4 regions of the Ancylobacter sp. TS-1 genome follow, and region 3 is predicted to be linked to each of the others. Evidence: predicted binding sites of a transcription regulator. Region 3 holds the regulator's gene; each other region holds the start of a gene.
The links. The regulator PhoB, encoded in region 3, activates phosphate uptake and scavenging genes when phosphate is short. The targets are predictions, from matches to a motif close to TGTCATNNANCTGTCAT.
Positions count from the first base shown of each region.

Region 1 (2,198 bases), 1.9 Mb from region 3:
TGTAGACCTTGGCCACGTCGGGGAAGCCGAGGATGAGGTCGGAAGACGGGTTGTTGAACTCGGCGCCGTCGAGCAGGCCGCGGTCGATCGCCGGGACGATTTCGCCGCCGGGAACGATGGTCACCGCCGCGCCGAACTCCTTGAAGAGGTCCGCGCCGAGGCCGACGGTGCGGTACTTCATGCCCTTCATGTCGTCGGCGCTGGTGATTTCCTTCTTGAACCAGCCGAGCGGCTGGCTCGGCATCGGGCCGGTCAGCATGCCGACGACGTTCAGCTTCAGCGTGTTCTGGACGAGGTCGTCATAGAGCTGCTGGCCACCGCCATAGCGTACCCAGCCCAGCAGTTCGTCGGCGTCCCAGCCAAAGGCGGGCGCGGTGCCGAACAGCGAGAAGGCCTTGCTCTTGCCATACCAGTAGGCGGCGACGCCATGGCCGCCGTCGAGAATGCCCGAGGACACGGCGTCGAGCATCTGGAAGGCGGGGACGACCGAGCCGGCCGGCAGGATTTCCAGCTCGACGCGACCGCCGGTCATGGCGTTGACGCGCTTCACATAGTCGCCGGCGAACTCGTGGAAGATGTCCTTGTTCGGCCAGGTCGACTGGAATTTCAGCTTGATGGGGGCCTGCGCATGCACGGCCGGAGCCGCGACGGTGACGCCGGCGGCGGCGGCCGCAGCCGTGGCGATGAAGCGGCGACGGCTGGTGCGGACCTCGTGACGCGCGTCCGCATTCTTCCCTGACGTATCGGTCATGGGTGTTTCCTCCTTTAGCGTTTCCTTCGCGGGTCGTGCCCGCCGGGCGGCGATTGAGCGCCTTGTCCCGATGCCCCAAGGAGACGATGCCGAAACGGCAAGTGCAAGCCCTAATTCACGCCATTACGGCTAAATGACATCGACCAAAGTCGCATTTTGTCCCTGTTTGCGGGGCTTTGCGGGGTGGTTGGCAAATTTTTCTGACCGGAGCCGACGTCCGGGCAGTCGTTCCCCGGCGACGCGGCCGGGCGCGGTGGCGGCGCGCGTTCTGCGGTGCCCGCGCGATTTCGTCATCCGCCTGTCATTCGCGCGGCGTTGAACGGCGGCAGCGCGGGCGCCCGCCCGCATACTGACGGGGATCATTCCATGCGCGCGATTCTTCTTGCCGGCGTGTCGGCGGCGGTGCTCGCCCTCGCCGGCGCGTTGGCCACGGCCGAGGCGGCCGACGCACCCTTCAACCGCATCGGCACGTTCAACGTGGTCGACAACCTGCCCGCCGGCGCCGATCCGGCCAAGTCGACCGCCGCCGAGATCATCACCTTCACCGAGGACGGCAACACGCTGATCTACAGCGACAGCCCCGGCCAGCGCATCGGCTTCATCGACATCACCGACCCGGCCGCGCCCAAATCCGCCGGCGTCGTCGCCCTCGACGGCGAGCCGACGACCACGGTGGTGATCGGCAGCAAGGCCTATGTCGGCGTCAACACCTCCGAATCCAAGGCCAAGCCCTCCGGCCATCTGGCGGTGGTCGACCTCGCCACCCGCAAGGTCGAGGACAAGATCGACCTTGGCGGCCAGCCCGATTCGATCACCAAGAGCCCGGACGGCAGCTACCTCGCCATCGCCATCGAGAATGAGCGCGACGAGGACGTGAACGACGGCGCCATCCCGCAGATGCCGGCCGGCAACCTCACCTATTTCCAGGTGAAGAACGGCCGCGTGGTCGACGAGTCCAAGAAGGTCGTGGACCTCACCGGCCTCGCCGCCGTCGCGCCGGAAGACCCGGAGCCGGAATATCTCGACATCAATTCCCGCAACGAGGTCGTGCTCACCCTGCAGGAGAACAACCACATCGTCGTGGTCGACCTGCCCACCGGCAAGGTCACGTCGCATTTCTCCGCCGGCACGGTCGACCTCGACCATATCGACACCAAGAAGGACGGCGTGATCGACCTGTCCGGCTCGGCCAAGGGCGTCGCCCGCGAGCCGGACACCGTGCAGTGGATCGACGACGACCGCTTCGTGATCGCCAATGAGGGCGACTGGAAGGGCGGCACGCGCGGCTTCTCCATCTTCGACAAGACCGGCAAGCTGGTGTTCGAGAGCGGCACGGCGCCGGAACACATGGCGGTGCGTCTCGGCCACTACCCCGACAAGCGCAACAAGAAGGGCTTCGAGATGGAGGGCGCGGAAGTCGCGACCTTCGGCGACGACCGCCTCATCT
Region 1 covers NZ_CP045144.1:1,123,512-1,125,709, reverse strand. The annotation lists gene GBB76_RS05490 (TRAP transporter substrate-binding protein) at 1-751, opposite strand, end outside; gene GBB76_RS05485 (esterase-like activity of phytase family protein) at 1,118-2,198, shown strand, end outside.
Region 1: GBB76_RS05485 (esterase-like activity of phytase family protein) is a predicted target of PhoB. The motif match lies at 1,040-1,056, and genes of this name have one in related genera.

Region 2 (2,198 bases), 1.0 Mb from region 3:
GGTTTGCAGGGCGGGCTTCGCTCATGAAACTGGTGGCTTACGCGATCGGCAACGGCGTCGAGATCGTGGCGGCATCTCCCGAGCGGGACTGGATGGACGCGGCGCGCGAACGCGCGCCCTATCGCTGCCTGCCGCTGGCGATCGCCAACACGCATGGATGGGAACTGCGCAATCCGGTCGGCTTCTCCGCCATGTGGGGAGGCACTCCCGGCATCGACGACATTGTGGTGATGCCGGATGGCGAGGGCTGCATCGCGCGCAGCCATTTCGGCGAGGGCGTGCTCACCTTCACTGTCCCGTTCATCTTCCGCACGCCGCCGGAGATGGACCTCATCGTGCAGGGGCCGATCAACCGGCCCAAGGACGCCATCTCGGCGCTGACCGGCGTGGTCGAGAGCGACTGGATTCCCTACACCTTCACCATGAACTGGAAGTTCACCCGGGCCCGCACGGCGGTACGCTTCGGCGCGGGCGAGCCGTTCTGCCACATCTTTCCCGTGCGCCGGGGCGACGTGGAAGCGATGCAGCCGGAAATCCGCCCGCTCGCCGACGACCCCGATCTCGATCGTCGCTACCGGGAATGGAGCGCGTCCCGCGACCGGTTCCAGGCCGATCTCGCTGTGCCGGGTTCCGCGGCGGCCAAGGCCGGGTGGCAGAAGCACTATCAGCACGGCCGCGATCTCGACGGCCCGGCGGCGCCGTCCTCGCACCGCACGCGCGGTCGGCCGAGGCCGTTTCGCAAGCCGGGATAGAGCCCACCCGGGATAAAGCCCGCGCCAACGGTCCCGGGCGCGGCGGCTTGCCCGGCGTAAACGAGCCGGCCAGGTCGCCCCGACCCGGCCGGCAGTTTCGCTTCAGGGGATATTATGGCGGGCCGGGCCCGCGGTTCACGCGGCTGTGCCGGGAGGAGGAGTCCCGGTGGGGCCTCAGTGGAGGGTGGCCCCCTTCAGGCGCGTGATCTCGTCCTTGAGAAGAAGTTTGCGCCGCTTGATGTCGGCGATGCGTACATCGTCGGCAGAGGGGCGAGTGACCTCTTCCCGCAGTTCCCTTTCCAGTGCCTGGTGACGCCGTTCCAACTCCGCAACATGCGCCTGCATGGTCATGGACAGTCTCTCCTGTCTTCCGAAGTGAACGTCATCAGTCTGTCACGACCGCCCCCCTCTGTCGACGAAACGATGCGCTGCGCTGCACTATGGTAGCCTGCGGTGGAGAGGCGGCGGAGCCAGTTGCAGCCGGCCGCGAGGGCGGCGATACTTCGTTCCAACCCCTGCGCAAGGCGGGGCGAGTCGGGATTGGTTCGAGCGTTTGGCACAGATGACGGCGGATGAGGAACGCGAGCTCCAGGACCTCCTCGAGCGCCTGCGGCAGGAACATCGCGATCTGGACGTGGCGATCGAGGCGCTGCACGAAATGCCGGGCAGCGACCAGCTGCAGATGGCGCGCCTCAAGAAGCGCAAGCTGATGCTGAGGGATCGCATCGGCTATATCGAGGACCAGATCTGCCCCGACATCATCGCGTGAGCGACGGGTTTCGCAGGATAGCGGCGCGCCGGGCATGGCCCGGAACGAAAATGGCCGGGACACGCCCGGCCATCGGTTCGCGCGTTACGCGGACGCTTCCGATCAGAACTGCGTGAGCAGCACGTCGGCGTTGGTCTTATCGGCCTTGCTCGGCACGTCCTCGACATTGAGGATCAGCACCTCGCCGTCGTCGACCAGCATCGAATAGCGCTTGGAGCGCACGCCGAGGCCGGCCGCCGAGGCGTCGAAGTCGAGGCCGAGCGCCTTGGCGAACTCGGCATTGCCGTCCGACAGGAACACGATCTTGCCGCCGGCGTTGGAGGCCTTCTCCCAGGCCGCCAGCACGAAGGGATCGTTCACCGCCGTCACGGCGATGGTGGTGATGCCCTTGGCGAGGAACTCCTCGGCGCGAGCGATGAAGCTCGGCAGGTGGTTCTTGTGGCAGGTGGGGGTGAAGGCGCCGGGCACGGCGAACAGGACGACCTTCTTGTTCTTGAAGATCTCGTCCGTCGACTTCGGCACCGGGCCGTCCTCGGTGGCGACGCGGAAAGTGACGCTCGGCAGCTGGTCGCCGACCTTGATCGTCATGATGGTGTCCTTTCGTGCGGGTGGAAGCGGGTGGGCAACGGAACCCGCCGCAAGGCCGCGCATAAGGGCGCCCGCCGTGACCGGCGGGT
Region 2 covers NZ_CP045144.1:1,948,038-1,950,235, reverse strand. The annotation lists gene GBB76_RS09330 (DUF6065 family protein) at 24-752, shown strand; gene GBB76_RS09325 (YdcH family protein) at 927-1,103, opposite strand; gene GBB76_RS09320 (YdcH family protein) at 1,315-1,521, shown strand; gene GBB76_RS09315 (peroxiredoxin) at 1,624-2,109, opposite strand.
Region 2: GBB76_RS09325 (YdcH family protein) is a predicted target of PhoB. The motif match lies at 1,133-1,149, and genes of this name have one in related genera.

Region 3 (2,198 bases):
TCCGCCGTTTGCAGGCTAATCCGAACACGACGTTATCACCATACTACTCGCCGACGCGCCGCCATGGGCGGTCTTGGACATTGCGAGGAGACATAGATGGGACGTCTTGATGGAAAGGTGGCACTGATCGCCGGCGCCAGTGCCGGCATCGGCCGGGCGACGGCGGTGCTGTTCGCCCGCGAGGGGGCGAAGCTGGTGCTGGGTGCCCGGCGGCAGGCCGAGCTCGACGCGCTGGCGGCGGAGATCGTCGCGGCCGGCGGCACGGCGGCGGTGCTCGCCGGCGACGTGCGCGACGAGGACTATGACCGCGCGCTGGCGGCCCTGGCGGTGGAGCGGTTCGGCCGGCTCGACATCGCCGTCAACAATGCCGGCACGCTCGGCGAAAAGGGCCCCAGCACCGGCGTCTCGGCCAAGGGGTGGGAGGACACGCTGGCGGTGAACCTCACCGGCTCCTTCCTCGGCGCCAAGCATCAGATCGGCGAGATGCTGAAGACCGGCGGCGGCTCGGTGATCTTCACCTCGACCTTCGTCGGCTACACGGCGGCGTTTCCCGGCCTCGCCGCCTATGCCGCCTCCAAATCCGGGCTGATCGGCCTCACCCAGGCGCTGGCCGCCGAGTTCGGGCCGCAGGCTATCCGGGTGAACGCGATCCTGCCCGGCGCGGTGGAGACCGACATGTTCCGCGAGGCCAACGACACGCCGGAAGCGCAGGCTTTCGTCACCGGCCTGCATGCGCTGAAGAGGGTCGCCAAACCGGAGGAACTGGCACGCTCGGTGCTCTACCTCGCCTCGGACGACTCTTCCTTCGTCTCGGGCACCGCCCATCTGGTCGATGGCGGGCTGTCGATCACCCGCGCCTGACCGTCCGGGGCGACGGTAGCTTGGGCGACGGTGGCGGCCCGGCATCGTCGCCCCGCTCAATGCGCGCGGGCGAACATCTCGTTGAAGGAATAGCCGGAGCCGCGCACGGTGCGGATCGGGTCGGGCTGGCGCGGGCGGTTGAGCGCCTTGCGCAGTCGGCCGACATGCACGTCCACGGTGCGCTCGTCGATATAGACGTCCTGCCCCCACACGCCGTCGAGAAGCTGCTCGCGCGAATAGACGCGGCCCGGCGACTGCATGAGGAACTCCAGCAGCCGGAACTCGGTGGGGCCGAGATGAAGTTCACGGCCGGCGCGATGCACGCGCTTGGTCTCGCGGTCCAGTTCGATGTCGCCGGCACGCAGCAGGGTCGAGATGTGCTCGGGCTTGGCCCGGCGCAGCAGCGCCCGCACCCGGGCCACCAGCTCGGGCACGGAGAAGGGCTTCACCACATAGTCGTCGGCGCCGGTGGCGAGGCCGCGCACGCGCTCGGTCTCCTCGCCGCGCGCGGTGAGCATGAGGATCGGCATGCGCTCGGTCTCGGGCCGGGCCCGCAGGCGCCGGCACAGCTCGATGCCGGAGAGGCCGGGCAGCATCCAGTCGAGGATGAGCAGGTCCGGCACGCTCTCGCGCAGGCGGGTCTCCGCCTCGTCGCCGCGGCCGACGCTGTCGACCGCGTAGCCTTCCGATTCCAGATTGTAGCGGAGCAGGAGGGTGAGGGGCTCCTCATCCTCCACGATCAGAATATTGGTGGGCATGGTCTGCTATCCGATCGCTCGTCGCCCCGGGGTTCGTCCCGGGACGGGCCTCAGGCCGGGAAGGCCACGCTGGTCAGGCTGCTGGTGTCCTGCTTCGGCCGCTCCTCGGTGAGCAGCTGGCCGGTGGTCAGGTAATGCACCGTCTCGGCGATGTTGGTGGCGTGGTCGCCGATGCGCTCGATGTTCTTGGCGCAGAACAGCAGGTGCGTGCACAGCGAGATGTTGCGCGGATCCTCCATCATGTAGGTGAGGAGTTCGCGGAACAGCGAGGTGTAGAGCACGTCGACCTCGCCGTCGCGCTGCCAGACGTCGAGCGCGCGGGCCGCGTCGCGGCTGGCATAGGAATCCAGCACCATCTTGAGCTGCTCGAGCACGATGCCCGACATGTGCTCCACGCCGCGCACCAGCTTCTGCGGGTGGAACTCGCCGGTGAGCGCCAGCACGCGCTTGGCGGTGTTCTTGGCGAGGTCGCCAATGCGCTCGAGGTCGTTGGCGATGCGCATCGCGGCGACGATCTCGCGCAGGTCGCCGGCCAGCGGCTGGCGGCGGGCGATGGTGAGAACCGCCTTTTCCTCGATC
Region 3 covers NZ_CP045144.1:2,983,098-2,985,295, reverse strand. The annotation lists gene GBB76_RS14040 (SDR family oxidoreductase) at 97-861, shown strand; gene phoB (phosphate regulon transcriptional regulator PhoB) at 918-1,619, opposite strand; gene phoU (phosphate signaling complex protein PhoU) at 1,670-2,198, opposite strand, start outside.

Region 4 (2,198 bases), 640 kb from region 3:
GCTCCTGCTTCCATTCCGGGCTCGTCTTGGAGAGGTAGGACACCCAGTTGAAGGTGGTTCCAGACCCGTCCGAGCGATGGATTACGGCAATCAGGCTATCCGGCAAAGAAAGATCCGGGTTGAGTGCCTTGAGCGCGGGATCCGACCATTTGGTGATCTTGCCCATATAGATGTCCGCCAGCACGCCACCCGTAAACCGCATCGTGCCGGGCGCGACGCCGTCGATGTTCACGACCGGCACCACGCCACCGAACACGATCGGAAACTGGCCGAGGCCAAGCCGTTCAAGTTCCTCCGGCTTCAGCGGCTTGTCGGAGGCGCCAAAGTCGGTCGCCTTGTTGCTGATCCGGTTCACGCCGCCGGAGGAGCCGATTGACTGGTAGGCAACGATCGTCCCGGTGGATTGGCGATAGACCTCCGACCATTTCCACATGATCGGATAGGCAAAGGTCGAGCCCGCACCACTCAATTCGTCGGCGCGCGCGCCCGACACGAGGATCAGCAGAGCTGCAGCAATCAGGGCAAGGGAGGAGCGGCGCATCGGAACACCCTTAAAAATCAATCCGTCGGGATAGATCGACGAATGGTTAGAAGTGATATGCGACACCCCCATGACACGGGAAGACATTTCTTTTTGTCGAGAATTTTCGACGTATAATGCGAACATCATCTCGCAGATTCAGCGGCGACGGGGTGGCTGCTGCCAAGTTCCGCGTCCCTCATACAGTTATTGGAGGCATTTCGCCGAACACGTACCCGCGATCCATTCTGATGTATTGCGGCATGTTTATGTTATTGATCAACCTAAATGTCGATTTTCATATTATATATAAAAATATTTAATACATAAACTATTGATAATCCGCGATTTGTTAACGTTTAGGTTCGGAACTTAGATTCGTCTATTCAGAGCAATTAAGAACCGAGACGGCTCTGTCACACACTTGTAACAGAGCAACTCTAGGACAGCGCCGTATCGGGGGGGGGGCCTCCCTAGGTTCAGCTTCAAACGGGAGTGAGCGATGAAGACAATCACCATGGCTGGCGCGCTCGCGCTGCTCGCGGTCAGCGGCGCGTTCCATGGCGCCAGCGCACAGGCCGTTGTCCAGGCCGATGGCTCCTCGACCGTCTTTCCAGTGACCGAGGCGATGGCCGAGGAATTCCAGAAGGCTAATCCGAACATCAAGGTGACAGTCGGCCTTTCAGGAACTGGCGGCGGTTTCAAGAAATTCTGCCGTGGCGAGACCGACATCTCCAATGCCTCGCGCCCGATCACCGCAGCCGAGCAGAAGGCCTGCAAGGAAGCGGGTGTCGAGTATATCGAGCTTCCGGTGGCGCTCGATGCGCTCACCGTGATCGTGCATCCGTCCAATGACTGGGCGTCGGAGATGACGGTTGCCGAGTTGAAGACGATCTGGCAGCCGGAAGCCCAGGGCAAGATCACCAACTGGAAGCAGGTGCGCTCCAGCTTCCCCGACAAGCCGCTCGTGCTGTACGGGGCCGGCGTGGATTCCGGCACCTACGACTATTTCACCGCCGCCATCGTCGGCAAGGAGCACTCGAGCCGTGGCGACTTCACGGCCTCCGAGGACGACAACGTGCTGGTGCAGGGCGTTGCCGGCGACCCGAATGCGCTGGGCTTCTTCGGCCTCGCCTATTTCGAGGAAAACGCCGACAAGCTGAAGGCGGTCAAGATCAAGCTCAATGACTCCGCTCCTGCAGTCGAGCCGAACGTCGAGAATGCCCGCACCGGCAAGTACCAGCCACTGTCGCGCCCGATCTTCATCTATGTGAGCAAGAAGGCGGCCGAGGCCAAGCCGGAAGTCGCGAAGTTCGTCGAGTTCTACCAGGACCCGAAGCACGCCGTCGAACTGGTCAAGGAAGTCGGCTACGTGCCGCTGCCCGAAGCCGCGCTCAAAGCCTTCCAGGAGCGCTTCGCCAAGCGCGAGATCGGCACCGGCTTCACCGGCTCCAAGGTCGGCGTGTCGGTCGAGGATTTGCTCAAGGAAAAGCTCGTCTATTGATGCCGCTCGGACCGGGAGCGGTGAACGCTCCCGGTCCGTACCCTCAACAACCGGAATGGTACAGTGCCCGCCTCCACGACCCTGATGCCGCTTCTCGTCTCCCCGCGCTTCCTGGCGCGCCGTCGCCTGATCGACCGGGCGATGCGCGCCATCATGTTTGGAGCGGCTTTCGTT
Region 4 covers NZ_CP045144.1:3,623,711-3,625,908, reverse strand. The annotation lists gene pstS (phosphate ABC transporter substrate-binding protein PstS) at 1-541, opposite strand, end outside; gene GBB76_RS17040 (PstS family phosphate ABC transporter substrate-binding protein) at 1,023-2,024, shown strand; gene pstC (phosphate ABC transporter permease subunit PstC) at 2,088-2,198, shown strand, end outside.
Region 4: GBB76_RS17040 (PstS family phosphate ABC transporter substrate-binding protein) is a predicted target of PhoB. The motif match lies at 935-951, and genes of this name have one in related genera.